2 regions of the Rummeliibacillus sp. G93 genome follow, and region 2 is predicted to be linked to the other one. Evidence: a T-box and tRNA genes for the amino acid it is inferred to sense, from the RefSeq annotation. Region 2 holds a T-box; the other holds one or more tRNA genes.
What was found. A T-box is a leader RNA that pairs with one kind of tRNA and senses whether it is charged. The one in region 2 lies ahead of alaS (alanine--tRNA ligase), so its partner is inferred to be a tRNA-Ala.

Region 1: it has a tRNA-Ala gene. The T-box ahead of alaS (alanine--tRNA ligase) is inferred to sense a tRNA for this amino acid. The anticodon was not compared.

What each region holds. Positions count from the first base shown of each region.
Region 1 covers NZ_CP097314.1:76,782-92,691, forward strand. The annotation lists gene folP (dihydropteroate synthase) at 1-85, shown strand, start outside; gene folB (dihydroneopterin aldolase) at 215-586, shown strand; gene folK (2-amino-4-hydroxy-6-hydroxymethyldihydropteridine diphosphokinase) at 579-1,082, shown strand; gene dusB (tRNA dihydrouridine synthase DusB) at 1,167-2,192, shown strand; gene lysS (lysine--tRNA ligase) at 2,352-3,836, shown strand; rRNA gene M2M59_RS00395 (16S ribosomal RNA) at 4,456-6,003, shown strand; tRNA gene M2M59_RS00400 (tRNA-Ile) at 6,102-6,178, shown strand; tRNA gene M2M59_RS00405 (tRNA-Ala) at 6,190-6,265, shown strand; rRNA gene M2M59_RS00410 (23S ribosomal RNA) at 6,377-9,305, shown strand; rRNA gene rrf (5S ribosomal RNA) at 9,432-9,547, shown strand; tRNA gene M2M59_RS00420 (tRNA-Val) at 9,556-9,631, shown strand; tRNA gene M2M59_RS00425 (tRNA-Thr) at 9,641-9,716, shown strand; tRNA gene M2M59_RS00430 (tRNA-Lys) at 9,725-9,800, shown strand; tRNA gene M2M59_RS00435 (tRNA-Leu) at 9,811-9,895, shown strand; tRNA gene M2M59_RS00440 (tRNA-Gly) at 9,932-10,006, shown strand; tRNA gene M2M59_RS00445 (tRNA-Leu) at 10,012-10,100, shown strand; tRNA gene M2M59_RS00450 (tRNA-Arg) at 10,134-10,210, shown strand; tRNA gene M2M59_RS00455 (tRNA-Pro) at 10,214-10,290, shown strand; tRNA gene M2M59_RS00460 (tRNA-Ala) at 10,310-10,385, shown strand; rRNA gene M2M59_RS00465 (16S ribosomal RNA) at 10,507-12,054, shown strand; rRNA gene M2M59_RS00470 (23S ribosomal RNA) at 12,247-15,175, shown strand; rRNA gene rrf (5S ribosomal RNA) at 15,239-15,354, shown strand; gene M2M59_RS00480 (response regulator transcription factor) at 15,507-15,910, shown strand, end outside.
Region 2 covers NZ_CP097314.1:1,215,698-1,231,607, forward strand. The annotation lists gene ptsP (phosphoenolpyruvate--protein phosphotransferase) at 1-1,524, shown strand, start outside; gene M2M59_RS06025 (glucosamine-6-phosphate deaminase) at 1,542-2,237, shown strand; gene M2M59_RS06030 (tRNA threonylcarbamoyladenosine dehydratase) at 2,372-3,133, shown strand; gene M2M59_RS06035 (ABC transporter ATP-binding protein) at 3,412-4,311, shown strand; gene M2M59_RS06040 (ABC transporter permease) at 4,304-5,542, shown strand; gene M2M59_RS06045 (replication-associated recombination protein A) at 5,578-6,870, opposite strand; gene cymR (cysteine metabolism transcriptional regulator CymR) at 7,108-7,527, shown strand; gene M2M59_RS06055 (cysteine desulfurase family protein) at 7,681-8,823, shown strand; gene mnmA (tRNA 2-thiouridine(34) synthase MnmA) at 8,843-9,964, shown strand; gene M2M59_RS06065 (tetratricopeptide repeat protein) at 9,978-10,637, shown strand; gene M2M59_RS06070 (SF1B family DNA helicase RecD2) at 10,658-13,114, shown strand; T-box leader at 13,182-13,387, shown strand; gene alaS (alanine--tRNA ligase) at 13,431-15,910, shown strand, end outside.

The DNA of each region.
Region 1 (15,910 bases), 1.1 Mb from region 2:
TGTCGATAAAGGATGTCATATGGTACGGGTTCATGATGTGTTGCCAATTGCTCGCATGATGAAAATGATGGATGCGCTTAAATAAAGCTGTATTTAATAAGAGTTACTACAGCTTCACTATATGTGAATTAATTTAATGGAGCTCAACGGCCAGTGTTAAGTTTTAAAGTCTACCTGTGCATTAAGTCGATATAGAGGATAAGGAGTGAATGAGATGGATTATATTCATATAAGAGATATGGAGTTTTACGGTTATCATGGGGTTTTGAAGGAAGAAACAGTGTTAGGTCAAAGATTTCGCGTTACTGTAGCCCTGGCTACTGATTTGAAGAACGCTGGCCAAACTGACAAGTTAGATAATACCGTTAGTTATGCGGATGTATATACGCTATGTGAAAAAATCGTAGAGGGTAAACCTTACAAACTGATTGAAGCAGTAGCTGAAGAAATTGCTAATGTTATTCTTAAGACTTATAAAGAGGAAGTCAAAGGCATTCGTGTGGAAGTGATTAAACCTGACCCTCCAATTAAAGGCCACTATAAGGAAGTAGCAGTTGAGATTACAAGAGGTGCTTTCAATGAATGATGTATATATTTCTTTAGGTTCAAATATGGGAGATAAAGCAGAAACGCTCAAACAAGCGGTACAAATGCTTCAAAGTAATCCTGAGGTAGATGTAGCGAATACTTCTTCTATTTACGAAACAGACCCGGTAGGTTATACAGACCAAGATCTATTTTTGAATATGGTGGTGCATGTACGTACAACACTGTCAGCTTTACAAATGCTTGAGGTTTGCCAGGGAATTGAACAAGAATTAAAGAGAGAACGTTTGATTAGATGGGGACCGCGTACAATAGACCTTGACATTTTGCTCTATAATCATGACAATATTGAAACAGAGAAACTGATTGTGCCCCATGAAAGAATGCACGAAAGAGCGTTTGTTCTTGTGCCATTGCTTGAAGTGACACCAAATCTTTACTCTCCTCGTACGCAAGAGTCGTATCAGAAAATGCTCCAAAAGATAGGGCGAGGTGGCGTAAGACAATGGAAGAATCGGAGTTCTCTTGATTTTTAATACAAAGTGTTATGAATATAAGCATATCTTCCGCATTGGGATGATGAAGCGATAATTACTAAATCCTAAAAGGGAGGAAAAACATTGGCTACACAAGAAAAACCTTTTCAAATAGGCGATATTGTCATGGATAATCGTGTTGTACTTGCACCAATGGCTGGCGTCTGCAATTCTGCATTCCGTCTAACCGTAAAAGAGTTTGGTGCAGGTTTAGTATACGCTGAGATGATTTCAGATAAAGGGATTGTCCAAAGGAACAGAAAAACCTTAGACATGCTTTATATAGATGAACGGGAAAATCCGCTTTCCCTCCAAATCTTTGGGGGCGATAAAGAAACGTTAGTAGAAGCAGCTCAGTATGTGGACAAATATACGAATGCGGATATTATAGATATCAATATGGGGTGCCCCGTCAATAAAATTATTAAATGTGAGGCAGGGGCTAAATGGCTCCTTGATCCGAATAAAATTTACGAAATGGTTTCCGCTGTTGTGGATGCAGTCGATAAACCAGTCAGCTGTAAAATGCGTATCGGTTGGGATGAAGACCACGTGTATGCAGTGAAAAATGCACAGGCAGCAGAACGTGCGGGTGCATCGGCAATTGCAATGCATGGTCGTACACGTTTGCAAATGTATGAAGGGCATGCAAATTGGGACATTTTAAAAGAGGTGAAAGAAAATATCTCTATTCCGTTTATCGGAAACGGTGATGTTGAAACACCTGAAGATGCTAAACGCCTATTAGATCATACAGGCGCTGATGGCGTGATGATTGGCCGAGCAGCACTTGGGAACCCATGGATGATCTATCGGACAGTAGAATATTTGAAAACGGGAAGGCTCATGCCGGAACCGCCAATACGCGAAAAAATAGAAGTATGTTTATTACATTTTGAGCGTTTGCTCATGCTGAAAGGCGAAAATATTGCAGTCCGCGAGATGCGTAAACATGCTTCATGGTATTTAAAAGGATTGCGAGGCAACGGAAAAACACGCAATCAAATCAATCAAGCTGAGACAGCTGAAGAGCTGCGCGCTATTTTAAATGAACTAGTCTTAGAAACAGAAGAAAGCGAAAATGATGCGTCTTCTATTCAAATTGGTTAATTACGAGAAGAGCTGCCACTAAGATTGTGGCGGCTTTTTCCTTACCTTAGCAATAGACGTAAAATGAAAATTGAGCAGAAAGACGTGAATCGGTTGTAAAAATTGTGTACAATAACTAGTATGGGCTATTTAGCGGCACAACTATAAGGAGTGAAAATTGTGGCAGAAGAATTAAATGACCAGCTATTGGTGAGACGCCAAAAGATGGATGTAATAAAAGAACAAGGCTTAGATCCTTTCGGTGGACGTTTTGAACGTACACATTTAACAAATGAAATAAAAGAACAATTTGCGAATTTCTCAAAAGAAGAATTAGAAGAGAAAGAACATGAAGTGGTAATTGCTGGCCGTATCATGACCAAACGCAGCAAGGGGAAAGTTGGATTTGCAAACATCCAAGATCTTGGCGGGCAAATTCAAATCTATGTACGTAAAGATGCAATCGGTGAAGAAGCTTATGATATTTTCAAACATGCGGACCTTGGTGATATTGTCGGTATTAAAGGGACTGTATTCATTACCCATGTTGGCGAATTAACAATTAAAGCATTAGAATTCACATTCCTATCTAAATCTTTGCGTCCATTACCTGAGAAGTATCACGGCTTGCAAGATGTAGAGCAACGCTACCGTCAACGCTATTTGGACTTAATTTCAAACGAGGATAGCAAAAAGACATTTATCGCTCGCAGTCAGATTATACGCTCAATCCGTAATTTCTTAGATAATAAAGGCTACTTAGAAGTAGAAACACCTATGTTGAACTCAATCGCAGGTGGAGCAGCAGCTCGTCCGTTTGTTACGCACCATAACGCGTTGGATGCAACAATGTATATGCGTATTGCGATTGAATTGTACCTAAAACGCCTAATTGTCGGCGGTTTGGAAAAAGTCTACGAAATTGGACGAGTATTCCGTAATGAAGGTGTGTCAACTCGCCATAACCCAGAGTTTACACTACTTGAATTATATGAAGCATATGCAGATTTCCATGACATTATGGACCTTACAGAAGATTTATTTGTCCATGTGGCAAATGAAGTAATGGGTACAACACAAATTCAATACGGTGAAGACACAATTGATTTGTCTAAAGGCTGGAAACGTCTGCACATGGTAGATGCTGTTAAAGAAGCAACAGGCGTTGATTTCTGGAAAGAGATGACGAAAGAAGAAGCTCTAGCAGTAGCACGTGAGCACCATATCGATGTCAAAGAAACAATGGAAGTTGGCCATATTATTAATGAATTCTTTGAACAAAAAGTAGAAGAATCACTAGTACAACCAACATTTGTCTATGGACATCCAGTGGAAATTTCTCCACTAGCTAAGAAAAACCCTGAAGATCCCCGCTTCACGGATCGCTTTGAATTGTTCATTGTCCGTCGTGAACATGCCAATGCGTTTACGGAATTAAATGATCCAATTGATCAACGTGAACGTTTCGAAGGTCAAATGCGCGAAAAAGAGCAAGGAAATGATGAAGCGCATGAGATGGATGAAGATTTCTTAGAAGCATTAGAATATGGAATGGCTCCTACAGGTGGTTTAGGTATTGGAATTGACCGTTTAATTATGCTTTTGACTAATTCACAATCTATTCGCGATGTATTGTTATTCCCATTAATGCGCAATCGTGATTAATAGAAACAATGCTTATCTAACTGTAGGCAAATCCATTACTTTGGATTTGCCTACAGTTTTTTCTTTATATATGAATATTACGTTTCTAATTTAATGGTGAAGGGTTTAATAACTAAAGCCGACTTGTCTTGTGAAATGTTATTACTAATGATAGTAAGTAGAACATGATAATTGATAAAAATAGAAACATATAGTTTGGTGGGCGAAAACCAACTGGCGAATTATTAGAAAGTCGGAATTTGCTTTTTATCTTTTGTCTATTTTCCCTTGCAGAGAAAGTGTTTTGTTGATATACTTATTTGGTTGCCGAATTTAGATTAACTGAGATTAAAAATTCTTTTGATAAAGTTTGTTAAAAGTGTTGACTTAGTTAAGTGAACTTGGTATTATATTTAAGTCGCTTATGACGAACAAATGAAGAACAACAAAAGAATAAAAAGTTGTTGACTTCAAAAGGAAGTTATGGTATACTTAATAAGTCGCCAAAACAAGCGATAAACATGAACCTTGAAAACTGAACAAGCAAGATGTTAATCATTTAAACTTACTAACAACTGTTAGTTTTAAAGACATCATCGTAAAGATGATGCGCTAGTGAAATTTTGAGCAATCAAACACTTTTATGGAGAGTTTGATCCTGGCTCAGGACGAACGCTGGCGGCGTGCCTAATACATGCAAGTCGAGCGAATGATGAGGAGCTTGCTCCTCTGATTTAGCGGCGGACGGGTGAGTAACACGTGGGCAACCTGCCCTGCAGACTGGGATAACTTCGGGAAACCGGAGCTAATACCGGATAATCCATTTTACTTCATGGTGAAATGTTGAAAGGCGCTTTCGCGCCACTGCAGGATGGGCCCGCGGTGCATTAGCTAGTTGGTGGGGTAACGGCCTACCAAGGCGACGATGCATAGCCGACCTGAGAGGGTGATCGGCCACATTGGGACTGAGACACGGCCCAAACTCCTACGGGAGGCAGCAGTAGGGAATCTTCCACAATGGACGAAAGTCTGATGGAGCAACGCCGCGTGAGTGATGAAGGTTTTCGGATCGTAAAACTCTGTTGTAAGGGAAGAACAAGTACGTTAGGAAATGAACGTACCTTGACGGTACCTTATTAGAAAGCCACGGCTAACTACGTGCCAGCAGCCGCGGTAATACGTAGGTGGCAAGCGTTGTCCGGATTTATTGGGCGTAAAGCGCGCGCAGGTGGTTTCTTAAGTCTGATGTGAAATCTCGCGGCTCAACCGCGAGCGGTCATTGGAAACTGGGGAACTTGAGTGCAGAAGAGGATAGTGGAATTCCAAGTGTAGCGGTGAAATGCGTAGAGATTTGGAGGAACACCAGTGGCGAAGGCGACTGTCTGGTCTGTAACTGACACTGAGGCGCGAAAGCGTGGGGAGCAAACAGGATTAGATACCCTGGTAGTCCACGCCGTAAACGATGAGTGCTAAGTGTTAGGGGGTTTCCGCCCCTTAGTGCTGCAGCTAACGCATTAAGCACTCCGCCTGGGGAGTACGACCGCAAGGTTGAAACTCAAAGGAATTGACGGGGGCCCGCACAAGCGGTGGAGCATGTGGTTTAATTCGAAGCAACGCGAAGAACCTTACCAGGTCTTGACATCCCAGTGACCACTCTAGAGATAGAGTTTTCCCTTCGGGGACATTGGTGACAGGTGGTGCATGGTTGTCGTCAGCTCGTGTCGTGAGATGTTGGGTTAAGTCCCGCAACGAGCGCAACCCTTGATCTTAGTTGCCATCATTTAGTTGGGCACTCTAAGGTGACTGCCGGTGACAAACCGGAGGAAGGTGGGGATGACGTCAAATCATCATGCCCCTTATGACCTGGGCTACACACGTGCTACAATGGACGGTACAAAGAGTCGCAAACTCGCGAGAGCAAGCTAATCTCATAAAACCGTTCTCAGTTCGGATTGTAGGCTGCAACTCGCCTACATGAAGCCGGAATCGCTAGTAATCGCGGATCAGCATGCCGCGGTGAATACGTTCCCGGGCCTTGTACACACCGCCCGTCACACCACGAGAGTTTGTAACACCCGAAGTCGGTGAGGTAACCTTTTGGGGCCAGCCGCCGAAGGTGGGATAGATGATTGGGGTGAAGTCGTAACAAGGTAGCCGTATCGGAAGGTGCGGCTGGATCACCTCCTTTCTAAGGAATTTAACGGAATACAGACTTCGTCTGTACGATTAACATCTTGCTGTTCAGTTTTGAGGGTTCATATAAAAAACTATATTGTTACCCAAAAGGGGCCTATAGCTCAGCTGGTTAGAGCGCACGCCTGATAAGCGTGAGGTCGATGGTTCGAGTCCATTTAGGCCCACCATTTTTAATTTTGGGGCCTTAGCTCAGCTGGGAGAGCGCCTGCCTTGCACGCAGGAGGTCAGCGGTTCGATCCCGCTAGGCTCCACCAAATTGTTCTTTGAAAACTGGATAAAACGACATTGAAGAAATTCTTAAGTAACACATTTATTAAGTTTTAAATTTTTTAGGCTTAATAACTTAAAGGCTTTTATAAGCCAACGGTTAAGTTATTAAGGGCGCATGGCGGATGCCTTGGCACTAGAAGCCGATGAAGGACGGCACTAACACCGATATGCTTCGGGGAGCTGTAAGTAAGCTTTGATCCGGAGATTTCCGAATGGGGAAACCCTCTATCCGTAATGGGGTAGAATCTTGACGTGAATTCATAGCGTCTTGATGGCAGACTCAGGGAACTGAAACATCTAAGTACCTGAAGGAAGAGAAAGAAAATTCGATTCCCTTAGTAGCGGCGAGCGAAATGGGAAGAGCCCAAACCAAGAGGCTTGCCTCTTGGGGTTGTAGGACACTCTATACGGAGTTACAAAGGAATGCGTTAGGCGAAGCGGTTTGGAAAGACCCACCATAGCAGGTAACAGTCCTGTAGTCAAAAGTGCATTCTCTCTTGAGTGGATCCTGAGTACGGCGGAACACGTGAAATTCCGTCGGAATCTGGGAGGACCATCTCCCAAGGCTAAATACTCTCTAGTGACCGATAGTGAACCAGTACCGTGAGGGAAAGGTGAAAAGCACCCCGGAAGGGGAGTGAAAGAGATCCTGAAACCATGTGCCTACAAGTAGTTAGAGCCCGTTAATGGGTGATAGCGTGCCTTTTGTAGAATGAACCGGCGAGTTACGATTACATGCAAGGTTAAGTTGAAGAGACGGAGCCGCAGCGAAAGCGAGTCTGAATAGGGCGAATAAGTATGTGGTCGTAGACCCGAAACCAGGTGATCTACCCATGTCCAGGGTGAAGGTAAGGTAACACTTACTGGAGGCCCGAACCCACGCACGTTGAAAAGTGCGGGGATGAGGTGTGGGTAGCGGAGAAATTCCAATCGAACCTGGAGATAGCTGGTTCTCTCCGAAATAGCTTTAGGGCTAGCCTCGTGATGAAGAATCCTGGAGGTAGAGCACTGTTTGGACTAGGGGTCCATCCCGGATTACCGAATTCAGACAAACTCCGAATGCCAGTGATTTATACACGGGAGTCAGACTGCGAGTGATAAGATCCGTAGTCAAAAGGGAAACAGCCCAGACCACCAGCTAAGGTCCCAAAGTAATTGTTAAGTGGAAAAGGATGTGACGTTGCTTAGACAACCAGGATGTTGGCTCAGAAGCAGCCACCATTTAAAGAGTGCGTAATAGCTCACTGGTCGAGTGACGCTGCGCCGAAAATGTATCGGGGCTAAACAATTCACCGAAGCTGTGGATAGACATCTACGATGTCTGTGGTAGGAGAGCGTTCTAAGTGCTGTGAAGTCAGACCGGAAGGACTGGTGGAGCGCTTAGAAGTGAGAATGCCGGTATGAGTAGCGAAAGATGGGTGAGAATCCCATCCACCGAATGACTAAGGTTTCCTGAGGAAGGCTCGTCCTCTCAGGGTTAGTCGGGACCTAAGCCGAGGCCGACAGGCGTAGGCGATGGATAACAGGTTGATATTCCTGTACCACCTCCCTGCCATTTGAGTAATGGGGGGACGCAGTAGGATAGGGTAAGCGCACTGTTGGTTATGTGCGTCCAAGCAGTAAGGCGTGAGAGTAGGCAAATCCGCTCTCTATAACGTTGAGCTGTGATGGCGAGCTCTTTAGAGCGAAGTTCCTGATTTCACACTGCCAAGAAAAGCCTCTAGCGAGGCAGGAGGTGCCCGTACCGCAAACCGACACAGGTAGTCGAGGAGAGAATCCTAAGGTGAGCGAGAGAACTCTCGTTAAGGAACTCGGCAAAATGACCCCGTAACTTCGGGAGAAGGGGTGCTCTAGTAGGGTGCAAGCCCGAGAGAGCCGCAGTGAATAGGCCCAGGCGACTGTTTAGCAAAAACACAGGTCTCTGCAAAACCGTAAGGTGACGTATAGGGGCTGACGCCTGCCCGGTGCTGGAAGGTTAAGGGGATTGCTTAGCGCAAGCGAAGGTGAGAACCGAAGCCCCAGTAAACGGCGGCCGTAACTATAACGGTCCTAAGGTAGCGAAATTCCTTGTCGGGTAAGTTCCGACCCGCACGAAAGGCGTAACGATCTGGGCACTGTCTCAACGAGAGACTCGGTGAAATTATAGTACCTGTGAAGATGCAGGTTACCCGCGACAGGACGGAAAGACCCCGTGGAGCTTTACTGTAGCCTGATATTGAATTTTGGTACAGCTTGTACAGGATAGGTAGGAGCCATTGAAACCGGAGCGCCAGCTTCGGTGGAGGCGTCCTTGGGATACTACCCCAGCTGTATTGAAATTCTAACCCGTACCCCTGATCGGGGTAGGAGACAGTGTCAGGCGGACAGTTTGACTGGGGCGGTCGCCTCCTAAAGAGTAACGGAGGCGCCCAAAGGTTCCCTCAGAATGGTTGGAAATCATTCGTAGAGTGTAAAGGCACAAGGGAGCTTGACTGCGAGACCTACAAGTCGAGCAGGGTCGAAAGACGGGCTTAGTGATCCGGTGGTTCCGCATGGAAGGGCCATCGCTCAACGGATAAAAGCTACCCCGGGGATAACAGGCTTATCTCCCCCAAGAGTCCACATCGACGGGGAGGTTTGGCACCTCGATGTCGGCTCATCGCATCCTGGGGCTGTAGTCGGTCCCAAGGGTTGGGCTGTTCGCCCATTAAAGCGGTACGCGAGCTGGGTTCAGAACGTCGTGAGACAGTTCGGTCCCTATCCGTCGTGGGCGTAGGAAATTTGAGAGGAGCTGTCCTTAGTACGAGAGGACCGGGATGGACACACCGCTGGTGTACCAGTTGTTCTGCCAAGAGCATCGCTGGGTAGCTATGTGTGGACGGGATAAGTGCTGAAAGCATCTAAGCATGAAGCCCCCCTCAAGATGAGATTTCCCATTACGCAAGTAAGTAAGATCCCTCAAAGACGATGAGGTAGATAGGTTCGAGGTGGAAGTGTGGCGACACATGGAGCTGACGAATACTAATCGATCGAGGACTTAACCAAATTTCTTAAGAACCTTCAATTCACGTTTATCCAGTTTTGAAAGAACAAGAAATAGTTTTTTAAAAAAGTTGTTGACTTTTCTAGAAAACATGGTATAATAATTCTTGTCCTTAAATAAATAATAGGTCTAGTAATGATGGCAAAGAGGTCACACCCGTTCCCATGCCGAACACGGAAGTTAAGCTCTTTAGCGCCGATGGTAGTTGGGGGCTTCCCCCTGTGAGAGTAGGACGTTGCTAGGCTGTAATATGGAGGATTAGCTCAGCTGGGAGAGCATCTGCCTTACAAGCAGAGGGTCGGCGGTTCGATCCCGTCATCCTCCACCATATTTATTCGCCGGTGTAGCTCAGTTGGTAGAGCAACTGACTTGTAATCAGTAGGTCGAGGGTTCGACTCCTTTCGCCGGCACCACTTAAAATGAGTCATTAGCTCAGTTGGTAGAGCATCTGACTTTTAATCAGAGGGTCGTAGGTTCGAATCCTACATGACTCACCATTTTAATCACGCGGGTGTGGCGGAATTGGCAGACGCACTAGACTTAGGATCTAGCGCCGCAAGGCGTGGGGGTTCGACTCCCTTCACCCGCACCATTTTAAATTAAATATTGCCAGATTAACACAGCATATGCGGAAGTAGTTCAGTGGTAGAACATCACCTTGCCAAGGTGGGGGTCGCGGGTTCGAACCCCGTCTTCCGCTCCAAATATGCCGGGGTGGCGGAACTGGCAGACGCACAGGACTTAAAATCCTGCGGTAGGTGACTACCGTACCGGTTCGATTCCGGTCCTCGGCACCATTCTTATACAACAACATATTATTTACTATAAATGCGCCCATAGCTCAATTGGATAGAGCGTCTGACTACGGATCAGAAGGTTGTGGATTCGACTTCTGCTGGGCGCACCATTTCGGGAAGTAGCTCAGCTTGGTAGAGCACTTGGTTTGGGACCAAGGGGTCGCAGGTTCGAATCCTGTCTTCCCGACCATTTATACTATATATACATTGGGGCCTTAGCTCAGCTGGGAGAGCGCCTGCCTTGCACGCAGGAGGTCAGCGGTTCGATCCCGCTAGGCTCCACCAACATGAACCTTGAAAACTGAACAAGCAAGATGTTAATCATTTAAACTTACTAACAACTGTTAGTTTTAAAGACATCATCGTAAAGATGATGCGCTAGTGAAATTTTGAGCAATCAAACACTTTTATGGAGAGTTTGATCCTGGCTCAGGACGAACGCTGGCGGCGTGCCTAATACATGCAAGTCGAGCGAATGACGAGGAGCTTGCTCCTCTGATTTAGCGGCGGACGGGTGAGTAACACGTGGGCAACCTGCCCTGCAGACTGGGATAACTTCGGGAAACCGGAGCTAATACCGGATAATCCATTTTACTTCATGGTGAAATGTTGAAAGGCGCTTTCGCGCCACTGCAGGATGGGCCCGCGGTGCATTAGCTAGTTGGTGGGGTAACGGCCTACCAAGGCGACGATGCATAGCCGACCTGAGAGGGTGATCGGCCACATTGGGACTGAGACACGGCCCAAACTCCTACGGGAGGCAGCAGTAGGGAATCTTCCACAATGGACGAAAGTCTGATGGAGCAACGCCGCGTGAGTGATGAAGGTTTTCGGATCGTAAAACTCTGTTGTAAGGGAAGAACAAGTACGTTAGGAAATGAACGTACCTTGACGGTACCTTATTAGAAAGCCACGGCTAACTACGTGCCAGCAGCCGCGGTAATACGTAGGTGGCAAGCGTTGTCCGGATTTATTGGGCGTAAAGCGCGCGCAGGTGGTTTCTTAAGTCTGATGTGAAATCTCGCGGCTCAACCGCGAGCGGTCATTGGAAACTGGGGAACTTGAGTGCAGAAGAGGATAGTGGAATTCCAAGTGTAGCGGTGAAATGCGTAGAGATTTGGAGGAACACCAGTGGCGAAGGCGACTGTCTGGTCTGTAACTGACACTGAGGCGCGAAAGCGTGGGGAGCAAACAGGATTAGATACCCTGGTAGTCCACGCCGTAAACGATGAGTGCTAAGTGTTAGGGGGTTTCCGCCCCTTAGTGCTGCAGCTAACGCATTAAGCACTCCGCCTGGGGAGTACGACCGCAAGGTTGAAACTCAAAGGAATTGACGGGGGCCCGCACAAGCGGTGGAGCATGTGGTTTAATTCGAAGCAACGCGAAGAACCTTACCAGGTCTTGACATCCCAGTGACCGCTCTAGAGATAGAGTTTTCCCTTCGGGGACATTGGTGACAGGTGGTGCATGGTTGTCGTCAGCTCGTGTCGTGAGATGTTGGGTTAAGTCCCGCAACGAGCGCAACCCTTGATCTTAGTTGCCATCATTTAGTTGGGCACTCTAAGGTGACTGCCGGTGACAAACCGGAGGAAGGTGGGGATGACGTCAAATCATCATGCCCCTTATGACCTGGGCTACACACGTGCTACAATGGACGGTACAAAGAGTCGCAAACTCGCGAGAGCAAGCTAATCTCATAAAACCGTTCTCAGTTCGGATTGTAGGCTGCAACTCGCCTACATGAAGCCGGAATCGCTAGTAATCGCGGATCAGCATGCCGCGGTGAATACGTTCCCGGGCCTTGTACACACCGCCCGTCACACCACGAGAGTTTGTAACACCCGAAGTCGGTGAGGTAACCTTTTGGGGCCAGCCGCCGAAGGTGGGATAGATGATTGGGGTGAAGTCGTAACAAGGTAGCCGTATCGGAAGGTGCGGCTGGATCACCTCCTTTCTAAGGAATTTAACGGAATACAGACTTCGTCTGTAGGATTAACATCTTGCTGTTCAGTTTTGAGGGTTCATACTCTCAAAATCTTGTTCTTTGAAAACTGGATAAAACGACATTGAAGAAATTCTTAAGTAACACATTTATTAAGTTTTAAATTTTTTAGGCTTAATAACTTAAAGGCTTTTATAAGCCAACGGTTAAGTTATTAAGGGCGCATGGCGGATGCCTTGGCACTAGAAGCCGATGAAGGACGGCACTAACACCGATATGCTTCGGGGAGCTGTAAGTAAGCTTTGATCCGGAGATTTCCGAATGGGGAAACCCTCTATCCGTAATGGGGTAGAATCTTGACGTGAATTCATAGCGTCTTGATGGCAGACTCAGGGAACTGAAACATCTAAGTACCTGAAGGAAGAGAAAGAAAATTCGATTCCCTTAGTAGCGGCGAGCGAAATGGGAAGAGCCCAAACCAAGAGGCTTGCCTCTTGGGGTTGTAGGACACTCTATACGGAGTTACAAAGGAATGCGTTAGGCGAAGCGGTTTGGAAAGACCCACCATAGCAGGTAACAGTCCTGTAGTCAAAAGTGCATTCTCTCTTGAGTGGATCCTGAGTACGGCGGAACACGTGAAATTCCGTCGGAATCTGGGAGGACCATCTCCCAAGGCTAAATACTCTCTAGTGACCGATAGTGAACCAGTACCGTGAGGGAAAGGTGAAAAGCACCCCGGAAGGGGAGTGAAAGAGATCCTGAAACCATGTGCCTACAAGTAGTTAGAGCCCGTTAATGGGTGATAGCGTGCCTTTTGTAGAATGAACCGGCGAGTTACGATTACATGCAAGGTTAAGTTGAAGAGACGGAGCCGCAGCGAAAGCGAGTCTGAATAGGGCGAATAAGTATGTGGTCGTAGACCCGAAACCAGGTGATCTACCCATGTCCAGGGTGAAGGTAAGGTAACACTTACTGGAGGCCCGAACCCACGCACGTTGAAAAGTGCGGGGATGAGGTGTGGGTAGCGGAGAAATTCCAATCGAACCTGGAGATAGCTGGTTCTCTCCGAAATAGCTTTAGGGCTAGCCTCGTGATGAAGAATCCTGGAGGTAGAGCACTGTTTGGACTAGGGGTCCATCCCGGATTACCGAATTCAGACAAACTCCGAATGCCAGTGATTTATACACGGGAGTCAGACTGCGAGTGATAAGATCCGTAGTCAAAAGGGAAACAGCCCAGACCACCAGCTAAGGTCCCAAAGTAATTGTTAAGTGGAAAAGGATGTGACGTTGCTTAGACAACCAGGATGTTGGCTCAGAAGCAGCCACCATTTAAAGAGTGCGTAATAGCTCACTGGTCGAGTGACGCTGCGCCGAAAATGTATCGGGGCTAAACAATTCACCGAAGCTGTGGATAGACATCTACGATGTCTGTGGTAGGAGAGCGTTCCAAGTGCTGTGAAGTCAGACCGGAAGGACTGGTGGAGCGCTTAGAAGTGAGAATGCCGGTATGAGTAGCGAAAGATGGGTGAGAATCCCATCCACCGAATGACTAAGGTTTCCTGAGGAAGGCTCGTCCTCTCAGGGTTAGTCGGGACCTAAGCCGAGGCCGACAGGCGTAGGCGATGGATAACAGGTTGATATTCCTGTACCACCTCCCTGCCATTTGAGTAATGGGGGGACGCAGTAGGATAGGGTAAGCGCACTGTTGGTTATGTGCGTCCAAGCAGTAAGGCGTGAGAGTAGGCAAATCCGCTCTCTATAACGTTGAGCTGTGATGGCGAGCTCTTTAGAGCGAAGTTCCTGATTTCACACTGCCAAGAAAAGCCTCTAGCGAGGCAGGAGGTGCCCGTACCGCAAACCGACACAGGTAGTCGAGGAGAGAATCCTAAGGTGAGCGAGAGAACTCTCGTTAAGGAACTCGGCAAAATGACCCCGTAACTTCGGGAGAAGGGGTGCTCTAGTAGGGTGCAAGCCCGAGAGAGCCGCAGTGAATAGGCCCAGGCGACTGTTTAGCAAAAACACAGGTCTCTGCAAAACCGTAAGGTGACGTATAGGGGCTGACGCCTGCCCGGTGCTGGAAGGTTAAGGGGATTGCTTAGCGCAAGCGAAGGTGAGAACCGAAGCCCCAGTAAACGGCGGCCGTAACTATAACGGTCCTAAGGTAGCGAAATTCCTTGTCGGGTAAGTTCCGACCCGCACGAAAGGCGTAACGATCTGGGCACTGTCTCAACGAGAGACTCGGTGAAATTATAGTACCTGTGAAGATGCAGGTTACCCGCGACAGGACGGAAAGACCCCGTGGAGCTTTACTGTAGCCTGATATTGAATTTTGGTACAGCTTGTACAGGATAGGTAGGAGCCATTGAAACCGGAGCGCCAGCTTCGGTGGAGGCGTCCTTGGGATACTACCCCAGCTGTATTGAAATTCTAACCCGTACCCCTGATCGGGGTAGGAGACAGTGTCAGGCGGACAGTTTGACTGGGGCGGTCGCCTCCTAAAGAGTAACGGAGGCGCCCAAAGGTTCCCTCAGAATGGTTGGAAATCATTCGTAGAGTGTAAAGGCACAAGGGAGCTTGACTGCGAGACCTACAAGTCGAGCAGGGTCGAAAGACGGGCTTAGTGATCCGGTGGTTCCGCATGGAAGGGCCATCGCTCAACGGATAAAAGCTACCCCGGGGATAACAGGCTTATCTCCCCCAAGAGTCCACATCGACGGGGAGGTTTGGCACCTCGATGTCGGCTCATCGCATCCTGGGGCTGTAGTCGGTCCCAAGGGTTGGGCTGTTCGCCCATTAAAGCGGTACGCGAGCTGGGTTCAGAACGTCGTGAGACAGTTCGGTCCCTATCCGTCGTGGGCGTAGGAAATTTGAGAGGAGCTGTCCTTAGTACGAGAGGACCGGGATGGACACACCGCTGGTGTACCAGTTGTTCTGCCAAGAGCATCGCTGGGTAGCTATGTGTGGACGGGATAAGTGCTGAAAGCATCTAAGCATGAAGCCCCCCTCAAGATGAGATTTCCCATTACGCAAGTAAGTAAGATCCCTCAAAGACGATGAGGTAGATAGGTTCGAGGTGGAAGTGTGGCGACACATGGAGCTGACGAATACTAATCGATCGAGGACTTAACCAAATTTCTTAAGAACCTTCAATTCATGTTTATCCAGTTTTGAAAGAACAATTTTCTTTCAAATAGTCTAGTAATGATGGCAAAGAGGCCACACCCGTTCCCATGCCGAACACGGAAGTTAAGCTCTTTAGCGCCGATGGTAGTTGGGGGCTTCCCCCTGTGAGAGTAGGACGTTGCTAGGCAATCTAAACACAGCTGATTAATCAGTTGTGTTTTTTTGTATTTGAATAAAATAGAGAAATACCCATACTTAGGACAATAAATGAATCAACGGGGTACATCTCTCGATAATTAGCTATAATGAAAGAAAAATGATGAAATGGAGCACGCGAAGTTGGTAAAAATATTAGTTGTAGATGATGATCCATTTATTTTAGATCTTGTAAGCATTCATTTAGCACAGGCCCACTATACAACTTTAAAAGCGAGCGATGGTGTACAAGCGCTTGCTATATTAGAAAAAGAGACGCCAGATCTAGTTGTAGCTGATGTCATGATGCCTCAAATGGACGGTTACGAACTGACCAGAATCATAAGAGAACAATGGGATATCCCTGTTCTTTTGCTTACAGCAAGGGGAGAATTGAATGATAAAGAACATGGCTTTAATGCGGGCTCTGATGATTACTTGGTAAAGCCTTTCGAACCAAGAGAATTATTATTTCGGATTGCGGCTATATTGCGCCGTTATGATAAGCCTAATAATTCCATCAATCAAGTAGGTTCGTTAACGATTAA
Region 2 (15,910 bases):
CCTGATAAAGCAGCCATTTTCCAAGCGCATTTGCTAGTATTAGAGGATCCTGAAATGCTCGGTATGATTGATGGGAAAATCGATGAAGGTACGAATGCAGAAGCTGCTCTCCATGAGGTATCAACCACATTTATCGAGATGTTTGAGGTAATGGAGAATGCTTACATGAAAGAAAGAGCGGCAGATATACGAGATGTGTCAAAGCGTTTATTGTCAAAATTATTGAATGTAGAGATACCAGATTACAGCCATTTAAATGAAGATGTAATCATAATCGCAAATGACCTTACACCGTCTATGACGGCTCAACTCGATAAAACACATGTTAAAGGATTTGTGACAGATATCGGTGGTAGAACCTCCCATTCAGCAATTCTTGCTAGAACAATGGAAATCCCAGCGGTTGTTGGCGCCAAAACAGCGACAAAAGATATCCAACAAGGATCATTAGTCATTGTAGATGGTTCAAAAGGCGATGTTATAGTAGATGCAGAGCCGGAGATAGTTGGTACATACCAAACGGCTCAAAAAGCTTATCTTGAAGAACGTGCATACTTTGAGCAGTTTAAGGGCGAGCCAAGCATAAGTAGAGACGGACACCATGTTGAAATCGCTGGGAATATCGGTAAGCCTGAAGATGCAGATATTGTGTTAGAAAACGGCGGAGACGGCGTAGGTTTATTCCGAACAGAATTTTTATATATGGACCGTACTGATTTGCCATCTGAAGAAGAACAATTTCTTTCCTATAAATCTGTTCTTGAAAAGATGAAAGGAAAGCCAACAGTAGTTCGGACGTTAGATATTGGTGGCGACAAGAAGCTTCCATATTTGAAAATGGAAGAGGAAATGAATCCTTTCTTAGGCCACCGTGCCATTCGCCTTTGTTTAGATGATACAGCATTGTTCCGAACGCAGCTCCGTGCATTGCTTCGTGCAAGCATTTATGGCAATTTAAAAATTATGTTTCCTATGATCGCAACACTTGATGAATTTAGAGAAGCGAAAGCCATTCTAGAGGATGTGAAAAAGGAGCTTGTAACCGAAGGCAAAGAAGTAAGCGATACCATTGAAGTCGGTATGATGGTTGAAATACCTTCTACTGCTGTTATGGCCGATTTATTCGCGAAGGAAGCAGACTTTCTTTCTATAGGCACAAATGATTTAATTCAATACACACTTGCAGCAGATAGGATGAATGAAAAAGTTTCTTATTTGTATCAACCGTATAATCCTGCTATTTTGCGTCTTGTGAAAAGTGTCATTGACGGCGCTCATAAAGAAGGCAAATGGGTAGGTATGTGTGGCGAAATGGCAGGCGATGAGATAGCAATTCCTATTTTGCTTGCAATGGGACTAGATGAATTCTCAATGAGTGCATCTTCAATACTTAGGGCACGTGCACAAATCGCCAAATCTTCAAAAGAAGATTTAGAAAAGCATATAGAAAAGATTCTGCAACTTTCCTCCAATAAAGAAGTTTCAAGCTATGTAACACAATATTTAATGAAGGAAACTAAATAGAAAAGGGAAGTGACCAGTTGGCTATTCAATTAGAAACCGTGAAGGACCTAGATCAATTATATACTCGAGCTTTTCAATTGATTGAGGAGCAGAAAGACAATGGAGCTAAAACTTTCGGACTTGCAACTGGAGGAACAATGCTTCCTTTATACGAACGTATCCGAAATAGCTCAATTGACTTCTCTAACTGTGAGAGTGTAAATTTGGATGAATACGTTGGATTACCAAAAGAACATCCTGAAAGCTACCTTTCTTTTATGACGCAACAATTGTTTAAAGAGAAGCCTTTCAAAAATTCTCATTTACCTAATGGAGAAGCTACAAATCCAGAATTAGAAGCTAAGCGATATGAGGAGCTTTTACAATCCCTAACTCTTGATTTTCAATTATTAGGCGTAGGTGAAAATGGACATATCGGTTTCAATGAACCGGGTACTTCTTTTGACAGTGAAACCCATGTCGTAGATTTGACACCTTCTACAAGAACAGCTAATGCACGATTTTTTGAATCAATTGATGAAGTTCCTGAAAAAGCGATTACAATGGGTATAAAATCCATTATGAGGGCGAAATACATCCTTTTAATCGCAGTGGGAGAGAAAAAAAGAGATGCGATCAAATCTTTAATCGATGGGAATATGACTGAAGAGGTGCCAGTAACCGTCTTAAACAATCATCCAAACGTGATTGTTTTGACAGATTTGGATTTCTAGATAAAGAGAAGGCCTAGATTCTAAGGCCTTCTTTTTTATCAAGAGTCTATTTTCAATTACATTTTCATGCTATAATTTGTTTTGTTTATCTTAGTAAGTTACTTGGTTTACTTAAGTAGAAGGAGTGCGATATCATGTTGCATCAATTTTCAAGAAATGAATTAGCTATTGGCCAAGAAGGCTTGGACAAGCTTAAAAATACGACAGTTGCCATCTTAGGAGTCGGCGGTGTGGGATCTTTTGCTGCAGAAGCATGTGCAAGAAGCGGAGTAGGTCGTATTATTTTGGTGGACAAAGATGATGTAGATATTACCAATATCAATCGCCAATTAGTCGCATATCTATCGACAATCGGCAAATCTAAATCAGCAGTTATGAAAAGAAGAATAGCAGACATCAACCCTGAGTGTGAAGTAATTGACCTTCATATGTTTTATACTGAAGAAACATACGAAGAATTCTTTAGCTATCAGCCAGACTATGTCATAGATGCTTCAGATACGGTCAAATACAAAATCCATATGATTAAAGAATGTCTAAAACGCAATATCAAAATCATTTCAAGTATGGGAGCAGCTAACAAAACTGATCCGACACGTTTCAAAATTGCAGATATTTCTAAGACGCATACTGATCCACTTGCAAAAGTGATTCGCTTAAAATTGCGAAAAGAAGGTATCAAAAAAGGCGTTCCAGTTATTTTCTCTGATGAGAGCCCAATTGTAATACGACAAGATGTAGCTCAAACAGTTGGTAATCCAGACGCAGAGATTCGGAAAGCTAAAATGCCGCCTTCATCCAATGCGTTTGCCCCATCTACAGCAGGACTGTTTGCAGCTAGCTGGGTCATTAATGATATTCTAAAAGACATTAAAATACAACGTGTTCGTGATTAATTGTAGCCGTATTCGCATGTACTGTGTGAATACGGTTTTTTAATATTTTAGGACGTAAGTTATCTAAAAAAAGAAATATAAGGATGTTATAGGAAATTATATGATAGGATAGATGTGTATAGTGATTGAGCTGAAAAATCTCAATATTGAATGAAGACAATTAGTTTTCAGAAATTTTTCAGTGATACTGCACTTAAATAGTTAAATAAATGAATACTTTATGCTGTACTAAACGTATATGTAATATGTTCGGAAAATTTTTATAAAAGGAGACAACTATGGCTTTAAAAATTGATCATGTCACAAAGAAATACCAAAATTTCACTGCGGTTAACCAGCTTTCATTTACGATTGAAAAAGGAGAGATATTCGGTTTGATCGGGCAAAATGGCGCGGGTAAAACAACTACTTTCCGTATGATTCTTGATTTACAGGAAACGACGGAAGGAAACATCTCTTGGAATGATATACCTATCAATAAAGTAAACAGAGATGTCCTGGGCTATTTACCGGAAGAACGAGGAATATTTCCATCAATGACCGTTGAAGACCAGCTTTATTTCTTTGGTGTTTTGCGTGGCAGGGGCAAAAAAGATTTAAAACAGGATGTAGATTATTGGATTGAACGTTTTGAACTAGTCGACAAAAGAAAGGCGAAAGCGGAAACCTTGTCAAAAGGGAATCAACAAAAAGTGCAGTTGATTGCAAGCTTTATCCACCAGCCTGAATTTTTAATTCTTGATGAACCTTTTAGTGGTCTGGATCCTGTAAACCGTGAGCTTTTGATGGATGCCATTCTCTATTTAAAAGAAAAAGGAACCACAATTTTATTTTCTAGCCACCAAATGGCTAATGTTGAGGAGCTTTGTGACCATTTGTGCATATTAAAAAGAGGCGTTTCGCTTTTCACTGGTAGTTTAAAAGACTTAAAAGAACAATATGGTAAAAAGAAATTAAGCATTCGAACAGATTTAACAGAAAAAGAGTTACATATGTTAGAAGGCGTAACAAACGTCAAAAAAACAAGAGATGGATACACACTTACACTGGAAGACGAAACATACGGGAAACAGCTATTTGAACAAATTAGTAGAGGTCAATATATGGATAAATTCAGCATGGATTATTTAACTCTTGATGAAATTTTCAAAGATTTGGTAGGTGGTATAGTTGTCTAAGTTTTGGATTTTAGTTACACAGCTTTATAAACAAAAAATTAAAACGAAATCATTTATTCTATCTATTCTTTTGTATGTTGCCGTAATTAGTTGTGTAATGTTCTGGTCTGATATTAAGGCTGCATTATTTTCTGAAGAGCCTGTGAAAATTGCGATGGTTAATGAGACAGAACAGGATTTCAAGCCTTTGTTTAAATCGGATAAAGACATGAAATTTAATTTTACAGATCAATCAAGGGCTGAGGTCGAAAAGAAAGTAAAGAATGGAAAGTACGACGCAGCTGTTTTTCTTACGAGCAAGAATAAACAAATGGAAGCAGAAATAGCGACATTTGAACCGCTTGAATATAACGATCAAACCGCTTTGTCAGGGATGATTCAATATGCTGGCAGAATTTATGCCGTACAACAGTTGAATCTGACAAGCGATCAGGCTGCACAGATTCTTGATGCCAATACAACGATTATCTCTAAAAACTTAGATAAACAAAAAGGCACAGGTAAAAGTGAAGATGAAAAATCTGCCGGGATCGGTGTTTCTATTTTAATGGGTTCCATTGTCTATTCTTTTGTTATTTCATTCTTATCGATGATAACCACCGATGTCGCATCTGAAAAAGGATCGCGTGTGCTTGAAGTAATGCTAGCAAGTATAAAGCCTTCCACGCACTTCTTGGCGAAAATTACCGGAACATATTTGCTGGCGCTAACTCAGCTCATTGTGTTAATCGTTGTTCAAGTAGCGCTGTTTTTAGTTGTGGATGGCGGTTCTAAATGGGATAAAGTAACGAATACGATTGACCATCTATCTTCAACCTATATTTTATACACTATTGCATACTTATTGTTGTCCATTTTCTTATTCTTAATTATGGGGGCGCTCTTTGGTTCGCTTGTATCAAAAGTAGAGGAAGCTAGCCAAGCTATGATGCCTGCAATGTTAATGGGTATGGCGGGTTTTTATATCTTGATGTCCGGCTTGTTTAGCCCAGATACGATGCTAGTAAAAGTGTCATCCTATATCCCGTTTATGACCGTAATGGTTATGCCGCTACGCATAAGTGCAACAGATCTTTCACCAATGGAGCCGTTGATTGCGCTTATTATCCTGATCGTCACAGTTATCGTATTGTTCTACATCAGTTTTTCATTCTATAAACGAAGTGTATTGACATACAGCTCAGGCGGCATGATGCAAAAAATTAAAACGGTTTTAAAAGTAACAACATAATGAAAAAAATGATTGAAGAGGCTTAGCCTTTTCAATCATTTTTTATTTTTCTTTTTTAATTGGTTTAAATGATCATAAATGCCTGCCATTCGCTTTTCTTGTCCGGCAATTACGGGTTTATAGAATTCTGAGCCGACTAGCTTGTCTGGCAAATATTCTTGGTCTACCCAACCGCCAAATGTGCCGACAGGTGTATTATGTGGATATTGATAACCTTCTACGCCAAGTGTTTTGGCTCCGCTATAATGAGCGTCTCGCAAATGGAGCGGGATGTCACCAGTTTTTCCTTGATGGATAGAAGAAATAGCTGCATCAATCGCTGTGATGGCAGAATTAGATTTCTCAGCCAAACACATCTCGATTACAGCAGATGCAAGCGGTATGCGAGCTTCCGGCATACCGAGTCGTTCGGCGGATTGGATAGCTGCAAGTACATGTGCGCCTACTTCAGGAGCGGCTAGACCGATGTCTTCGTAACTCATGACTAGAAGCCGCCTTGAGACAGCAACTAAATCGCCATTTTCTAAGAGGTTAGCTAGATAATAAATGGCGGCGTTAGGATCACTTCCGCGAACTGATTTTTGTAACGCAGATAATAAGTTATAAAAATGGCTACCCTTTTGGTCTCCGTAAACACCGATGCGCTCAGCTAAGCTTTGGATAGTCGCATCATCGACAATTGTCTCGTCATTTTCTTCATCAGAGGCGTAATAAACAGATTCTAGCAGAGTAAGAGCTTTCCTTGCATCACCGTTTGCTGCAAGAGCAATTTCCTGAATTTGCTTATCAGTTATGCGAATTGAATATTGGCCAAGGCCACGCTCTTTATCTTCTAGAGCCCGTTGAATTAATGAAACTATTTCACTTTCGTCGAGCTTTTTTAGCTGCTTAATCTCACCGCAGCGTGAACGTATGGCTGGATTCACATCATGAAATGGATTTTCTGTTGTGGCTCCGATGAGTATAATAGCACCATTTTCAACGTGCGGAAGTAATGTATCCTGTTGCAATTTATTGAATCGGTGTATTTCATCAAGGAATAATATAACTTGTCCCACAATCTTCGCTTCATTTACTACATCCTCTACATCCTTTTTTCCAGCCCTTGTCGCATTCAATGCAAAGAACGGCAAGTTAGAAGAACCAGCAATAGCAAATGCAATGGATGTTTTACCTATACCAGGTTCTCCATATAGCAACATGGAGGGAACATGACCTTTTTGAATCATTTTATATAAATTAGTCTTTGGTCCAATGATGTCTTGATGACCGACAACTTCATCTAGATTGCGCGGACGCATGCGAAATGCAAGTGGTTGTTGCGGCAACGTGGTCACCTCTTTTCTAATATCTAAAGCCTACTTTGTTATTTTCTCAAATATTCACTAGCTTTGCATTAAAATAGATTAGGCATTTTAAATCTTGTTGTCATTACTTATTAATTCCTGTTCAGGATTAACAGATAAAAGCCAAATGTGCATGTTCATAAATCATACCCGAGTAGAATGAAGGGAAATATGCTATACTTGTGCATAGACAAATTCGCTAAATATAGAGGTGTATAAATGAAAATATCAACAAAAGGGCGATATGGGCTAACCATTATGATCGAACTTGCCAAACAATATGGACAAGGGCCCATTCCTCTTAGGCAAATCGCATCCCAGAATAATTTATCGGAAGCATACTTAGAACAACTAGTTTCACCACTAAGAAATTCGGGTCTCGTTAAGAGTGTTCGAGGTGCATATGGAGGATATATGCTTTCCAAGCCTCCTCATTTGATTTCTTCGGCAGATGTAATTAAAGTGTTAGAAGGCCCAATTCAGCCTGTTGAAGGGATTGAGGAAGAAGCTCCCGCTCAAAGACAGTTATGGCTTCGTGTACGTGACGCTGTCAAAGAGGTTTTAGAGAAAACGAGCCTAGAAGATTTAGCTTCTTATACAGAAGAGCCAGATGATAAAGGATATATGTTTTATATATAAGCAGCATCTATTCAGAGAGTACCAATGGAAATTAGATGTTCTGCGAGGGTATTGACGGCAGTTACCCCCTCTAACTGTTTGTTTTTTAACTCAATTTTGTACGGGGGAATCTATCTTACTGCCCGTTAAACCGGTTTAGAAGGAGTTTTAAAGATGAAAGAAATTTACCTTGACCATGCGGCTACAACACCCATGCATCCACTAGTGATTTCCAAAATGGTAGAAAGTATGGAATCAGTTTACGGCAATCCATCTAGCATTCATAGAATTGGCCGCTTTGCTAGAAAGCACTTGGATGACGCTCGACATATTTTAGCTAAAAGCATTGGGGCGAAAGACCAGGAGATTATAGTGACAGGCGGCGGTAGTGAAGCAGACAATTTGGCTATTACAGGCACTGCTTATGCGAAACAGAATGAAGGCCGCCATATTATCACAACTGTAGTAGAACATCATGCAGTTCTTCATACATGTCAACAACTGGAGAAAGAAGGTTATGAGGTAACTTATTTGCCTGTTGATGAAACGGGTCGTGTTTCTCTTGAGGACGTCAAAAAAGCCTTACGCGCTGATACTATCTTAGTAACGATTATGTTTGGAAATAATGAAGTCGGTACTATACAGCCTATTAAAGAAATCGGCGAGTTGTTGAAAGAGCATAGTGCAACATTCCATACTGATGCGGTACAGGCGTTTGGTATTCTACCGATTGATGTCAATGATTTGCACGTTGATTTGCTCTCAGTATCTTCCCACAAATTGAACGGTCCAAAAGGCATTGGATTCTTATATCAACGCGATCAAACAAAGCTAAAGCCACTAATCTATGGTGGAGAACAAGAGCGTAAGCGCAGAGCAGGAACGGAAAATGTTCCAGCGGTTGTCGGATTTGCTGAAGCTGTAGCCATTGCGCAAAGGAATTTTGAAGAGAAACAACAAGCATACAAAGAATTCCACCAACACTTCTTAAAGAAATTAGATCAGGCGGAAATCGATTATCATATAAACGGAAATGAGCAATACTGCTTGCCACATGTTATGAATATTAGCTTTAAAAATATGGATGTCGAATCATTCTTAGTCAATTTGGATATGGCAGGTATTGCAGCATCTAGTGGCTCTGCTTGCACGGCCGGTTCCATTGATCCATCGCATGTACTTGTTGCAATGTATGGAAGCGAAGCAGATGAGCTTCGGAATTCGATTCGTTATAGCTTCGGCTATGGATTAGAGCTAGAAGATATTGATACAGCGGCAGAACGGACCATTGAGATTGTAAAACGATTAGCGAAATAATAGAAAAAAGGTGAACAATATGAATACAACGAAAGACCCCTCACAAACCCGAGTTGTGGTTGGTATGTCTGGAGGAGTCGATTCTTCCGTAGCAGCTTATCTACTGAAAAAACAAGGGTATGATGTTATCGGTATTTTCATGAAAAACTGGGATGATACCGATGATTCAGGCGTATGTACTGCGACTGAAGACTATGAAGATGTTATTAAAGTATGTAATCAAATCGGTATCCCATATTATGCAGTCAATTTTGAACAACAATATTGGGACAAAGTATTTACGTACTTTTTAGAAGAATACAAAGCAGGACGTACACCGAATCCTGATGTGATGTGCAATAAAGAAATTAAATTTAAAGCATTCTTAGAACACGCATTAAAGCTAGGTGCGGATTATTTAGCAACAGGCCATTATGCACGCGTTGAAGTACGCGATGACGAAACAAGAATGCTTCGTGGCATTGATCAAAATAAAGATCAAACTTACTTCTTAAACCAGCTTTCACAAGAACAACTTTCAAAAGTTATGTTCCCGATTGGTGAACTTGAAAAACCACGCGTTAGAGAAATCGCTGAAGAAGCGGGCCTTGCAACAGCTAAGAAAAAAGATTCAACTGGTATTTGCTTTATTGGAGAACGAAACTTTAAAGAATTCCTAGGTCAATATTTACCTGCACAACCTGGCAATATGGAAACATTCGATGGCACTGTAATAGGCAAGCATGATGGCCTTATGTATTATACAATCGGCCAACGTCACGGCCTTGGGATTGGTGGAGACGGCGATCCTTGGTTTGTTCTGGGGAAAGATTTAAAACGCAACGTATTATTAGTGGGACAAGGCTTCCACAATGATAAGCTTTATTCAACAAGCTTAAAAGCTGTAAAAACAGGCTTCACGACGCATCGTGATATGCCGAAAACATTCCAAGCGACCGCGAAATTCCGCTATCGCCAACAAGATGTGCCGGTGACAGTTGAAATCACTGGTGATGATGAATGGTACGTAACATTCAACGAACCAACACGTGCTATCACTCCTGGCCAATCTGTTGTACTTTATGAAGGTGATGAATGTTTAGGTGGCGCTACAATAGACGAAGTATTTAAAGACAGTAAAAAACTAACGTATGTAGGGTAATAGAGGTGAAAATATGGATTTAAATGAGTTAGGTATTAAAGCCATCCAAGAAAAACGGTATGAAGATGCCGCAAAAGCCTTTACACAAGCTATAGAAGAGAATCCAAATGAAACAATTGGCTATATTAACTTTGGAAATTTGCTTGCATCGCTTGATGATATCGAGCGAGCAGAGCGATTCTTCCAAAAAGCTATTTCATTGGATGAATCTGCGGCAACTGCTTATTATGGCCTTGCAAACCTTTACTACAATTCAGAACGGTATACAGAAGCAGCAAAACTTTATGAACGTTCTATCCGCCATGGTATTCAAGGAGCAGACGCTTATTTTATGCTTGGCAAAAGCTTTGAACATATCGACGAGCCGAAACTCGGATTGCCTTATATGCAAAGAGCTGCAGAACTAGCACCGGAAGATTTACAGATCAGGCTTTCTTATGGCATTATGCTAGCTACTTTAGAGCTTTTTAATGAAGCAGAAAAAGAACTGAAGTATGTAATCGATACAGATTGGAACAATGCCGATGCCCATTATAATCTGGGTGTCCTGTATGCTGTTTCTACCGATAAGATAGAAGATGCACAGTATCATTTAAAGCAAGCTTTTACTTTGCAGCCAGAGTTTGATCAAGCACGTTACATTCATGACATGCTTGCAATGAAAAAAGATTAAAAAGAAAGGTGGTGGCAGCGTTGGCTGAAAATCTATCTTTGTTTTCCGATGAACCACTTTTTATTGTCGGCCGGCCTGTCGTCACAATATTTCATAATGCACAAAACTTATTCTCGATTATTAAATTGAAAATCCAGGAAACAAATACGGATTATAAAGAAAAAGAGATTATTGTCGCAGGCTATTTTCCTGCTGTCTCAGAAGAAGCGTTATACCGTTATACAGGGCAGCTGAAACAGCATCCTAAATATGGGCTGCAGTTTCAAGCTGCCACTTTTGAAAAAGAGATTCCAGCAACTGAAACAGGTGTCGTGCAATATTTATCTAGCGATTTATTTCCGGGGATAGGCCACCGTACAGCTGAAACGATTGTTCAACAGCTAGGTGCAGATGCTATTAAAACCATTATTGAAAATCCTGATGTGTTGGATGACGTTCCACGCTTAACAGAAGATAAAAAACAAACACTGCGCTCGGTACTTGAGCAAAATTTAGGACTTGACCGCATTATGATTCAGTTGAACGAATGGGGATTTGGTGCTCAAATTGCTGTGAAGATTTATCAAATGTATGAAGGTGAGACACTACAAGTACTACAAAAAAATCCATACCGCCTCATTGAAGATATTGAGGGGATCGGTTTTCAGCGAGCGGATGAACTGGGCGCTAGGCTACAAATCACCGGCAACCATCCCGACCGCATCAAGGCCTCTATACTTCACTTGTTAAACACTGCCTCGTTATCAGAAGGGCATGTTTTTTTAGATGCAAGAGAAATTTTGCCTGCTTCCAAGGCGATGCTTGAATCGAGTCAGTCATGCACGATTGAATACGATGATATTTCCCAAGCAATAATTGAACTAGGCGAGAATGGTAAAGTATGCGGTGAAGAAACAAGAGTTTATTTGCCGTCTCTTTATTATTCTGAAATAGGAATTGCTTCGAAGATTACAGAGCTAGCTCAAAAAAATGAAGAGCAATCATCTTTTCCTTCTTCTGAGATAAGAAAAGTAATCGGTGAAGCAGAAGAGCGCTTTGGTGTTACATATGCTGATACACAAGTAAAGGCAATTGAAACGGCTATTAATTCAGCTGTAATGATTTTAACGGGGGGCCCCGGAACGGGGAAAACAACAGTTGTCAGGGGAATAGTGGATGTCTATGCAGAACTTCATGGGCTCTCGCTAAACCCTAAAGATTATGCAGAGAAAGAAGAGGCCTTTCCAATCGTTCTAGCGGCTCCTACAGGTAGAGCTGCCAAGCGCTTAAGCGAATCAACGGAACTGCCTGCAATGACTATTCATCGCTTGTTAGGTTTCACGGGTCAAGAAAAGGAAGAAGATGTGGAGCGAGAAGTAATGGGGCGGCTTATTATAGTCGATGAAATGTCAATGGTTGATACATGGCTCGCACATCAACTTTTGAGGGCATTGAATGATGACTGCCAAGTAATATTTGTAGGCGACCAAGACCAACTTCCGCCGGTAGGTCCAGGACAGGTTTTAAAGGATCTGCTTGCCTCAAAAGCCATTCCAACAGTGGAGTTAACAGATGTTTATAGGCAATCAGAAGGGTCATCAATAATTCAGTTGGCACATGAAATGAAACGTGGTACTGTCCCTCAAGACTTGATGGTGAAAACAAGTGACCGTTCATTTATACGTGCAACCCAAGATCAAATTGCAGACGTTGTAGGGCAAGTGGTCAAGAGTGCTATTAATAAAGGTTTTTCTATTCATGACGTCCAAGTGCTCGCACCAATGTATCGTGGCAATGCGGGCATTGATGCAATGAACAAAATGCTACAAGAATTACTAAATCCCAAAAAAAACCAAAAGACAAAAGAGATTGCCTTTGGTGATACGATTTACCGGATTGGCGATAAAGTGCTACAACTTGTTAATCAGCCAAATAACAATGTGTTTAATGGCGATATGGGTGAAGTCATTTCAATTGTGAAGGCAAAAGAAACGATTGAAAAAACGGATTTAATGGTTGTATCGTTTGATGGCATTGAAGTAACGTATCAAAAAAGTGATCTAAATCAGGTAACGCTTGCGTATTGCTGCTCCATTCACAAATCGCAAGGAAGCGAGTTTCCGATGGTTATAATGCCAATAGTCCGCGGTTATTCCAAAATGCTTCGGAAAAATTTGCTATATACAGGTATTACAAGAGCTAAAAATTTTCTTATCCTATGTGGCGAGCCAGACACATTTGTGTATGGTTTTCAAAAAACAGATGATATGAAACGCCATACCTCACTTGTAGAGCGTTTATCATTGGATGAGACAACTGAAATCAAATCGCTAGAAGAAAAGAATGATACCAAAACGGAATCAACTGAGAAAGAAGCAATACAATCAGTAGAGGACAAGTTACCTGTTGCTTTAACGCTAGATAATTATTCAGGCATTCATCCAATGATTGGAATGGCGGGCATTAGCCCTTATGATTTTATGAATAATGAGAATTGACAGAAGTAAAAGCATTTCTTAAAATAAGTAAGAGTTATCCTATTTAAACAAGATTGATCTCTAATACTGCAATACGTTGAAGGAAAAAAGTACTTGTTGGTCCGTGTACAGAAAGAGGTTCCTAGGCTGTGAGAACCTTCACTACCCAATTTGGAAAAGCTATTCCTGAGTGTAGCCAAAAACTACCGTGTGCCGCGTTAAGGTAATTAAGTGATAATAGCAAAAGCTATTATAATTAGGGTGGTACCGCGAATAGAAACCTTCGTCCCTGTTACAGTGGATGGGGGTTTTTTTATATATAAAAGGAGGAAAATTAATGAAAACATCAGCAGAAATTCGTCGCAAGTTTATCGAATTCTTTGAAGAGAAAAAACACAAACAAGAACCTAGTATGCCGCTTGTGCCAATTAATGACGCGTCATTACTATGGATCAATTCCGGAGTAGCAACGTTGAAAAAATATTTTGATGGCTCAGTGATCCCTGAAAATCCACGTATTACAAATGCACAAAAAGCAATACGTACGAATGATATTGAGAATGTCGGCAAAACAGCTCGCCACCATACATTCTTTGAAATGCTTGGGAACTTCTCTATTGGTGATTACTTTAAAAAAGAAGCTATCCACTATGCGTGGGAGTTCTTAACAGATCCAAAATGGATGGGCTTTGAAGGTGAAAAATTGTCCATTACCATACATCCGGAAGATAATGAGGCCTATACGATTTGGAAAGACGAAGTTGGTATTCCAGAAGAACGCCTAATTCGTTTGGAAGGGAACTTCTGGGATATTGGAGAAGGTCCTAGTGGCCCTAACTCAGAAATTTTCTACGATCGCGGAGAGAAATACGGCAACGACCTGAAAGATCCAGAATTATATCCGGGCGGTGAAAATGAGCGCTATCTAGAAATATGGAATCTTGTTTTTTCTCAATTTAATCATAATCCAGATGGCACATATACACCTCTGCCAAAACAAAACATTGATACAGGTATGGGCCTAGAACGTATGGCTTCAGTTGTTCAAGATGTGCCAACTAACTTTGATACAGATTTGTTTATGCCAATTATCGAGAAAATTGAAGAATTTGCAAATCGTAAATACAAACGCCCAAATGAAATCGATTTAAATGAAATCTTTGGCAGCGAGGAAGATATAAACACGCCATTCAAGGTCATTGCAGACCACATCCGGACAGTGGCATTTGCAATTGGTGATGGAGCATTACCTTCAAATGAAGGTCGTGGTTATGTGCTTCGCCGTTTACTTCGCCGTGCCGTACGATATGCAAAACAAATAGGTATCGAAAAACCATTCATGTACCAACTTGTACCAACAGTTGGTGAGATCATGGCTGACTTCTATCCAGAAGTGAAAGAAAAAGCGGAATTTATCGCTCGCGTTATTAAGAACGAAGAAGAAAGATTCCATGAGACATTACATGACGGCCTTTCTATCTTCAATGAAGTGGTAGAAGCCCAAAAAGCGAACGGACAAACAAGCATTCCTGGAGTAGATGCATTCCGTTTATATGATACCTACGGCTTCCCAGTCGAATTGACAGAGGAATATGCAGAAGAAGTAGGCATGACAGTGGATGTTGAAGGTTTCGAAGCAGAAATGGAAGTTCAACGTGAACGTGCTCGTAATGCACGCCAAGATGTCGATTCTATGCATGTCCAATCAGAAGTACTTGCAAACCTAACAGAGGCAAGCACATTTGTGGGTTATGAAACTCTTGAGACAAACACAACAATTGCAGCAATGGTAGTAAATGGACAAATCGAAAAAACAGCTTCAGAGGGTGATGAAGCACTAATTATTCTTGCTGAAACACCTTTCTATGCTGAAATGGGTGGGCAAATTGCTGACCATGGTTCAATTAGCAACGATTCATTCAATGCATTTGTAAAAGATGTCCAAAAAGCGCCAAATGGCCAAGCATTGCATACAGTTATTGTTGAATCTGGCGAAATGCATGTAGGTGAAGATGTATTTGCACAAGTTGATCGCACAGAACGTAACTTGACTGTGAAGAACCATACAGCAACACATCTATTGCAACGCGCACTAAAAGATGTGTTAGGCGATCATGTAAGCCAAGCGGGTTCATATGTAGGACCAGACCGTCTTCGTTTTGACTTCTCACACTTTGGCGCTGTTACTAAAGAAGAGTTAGAAAAAATAGAGCAGATCGTTAACGAAAAAATCTGGGATGACATCGCAGTAGTTATTCAGGAGATGCCAATTGCGGAAGCGAAAGAAATTGGTGCAATGGCTTTATTTGGTGAAAAATATGGTGATGTCGTGCGCGTAGTACAAGTGTCCGATTATTCTATTGAACTATGCGGTGGTATCCATGTTAAACGTTCTTCAGAAATTGGATTCTTTAAAATTATGTCAGAAGGCGGTATTGGTGCAGGCACTCGACGTATTGAAGCTGTAACAGGCAAAGCTGCATATCAAGCAACGAAAGAAGAACAGCATGTTTTAGAACAAGCTGCTAGTTTGCTGAAAGCAAATCCGAAAGACTTAGTCGCACGTGTGGAAAGTCTTCAACAAGAGTTGAAAGAGCAACAACGCGAGAATGCGTCATTATCTGCCAAAATAGCAGGTGCACAAGCTTCAACTATCTTATCATCAGCACAGAAAATCGGCGAAGTAACGGTGCTGGCAACAAAGGTTGAAGCAAAAGACAACAATCAATTACGCCAACTAATGGATGATTTGAAAGCTAAAATGGACCATAGTGTCATTGTTTTAGGCGCAGCATCTGAAGGTAAAGTTATGCTGAT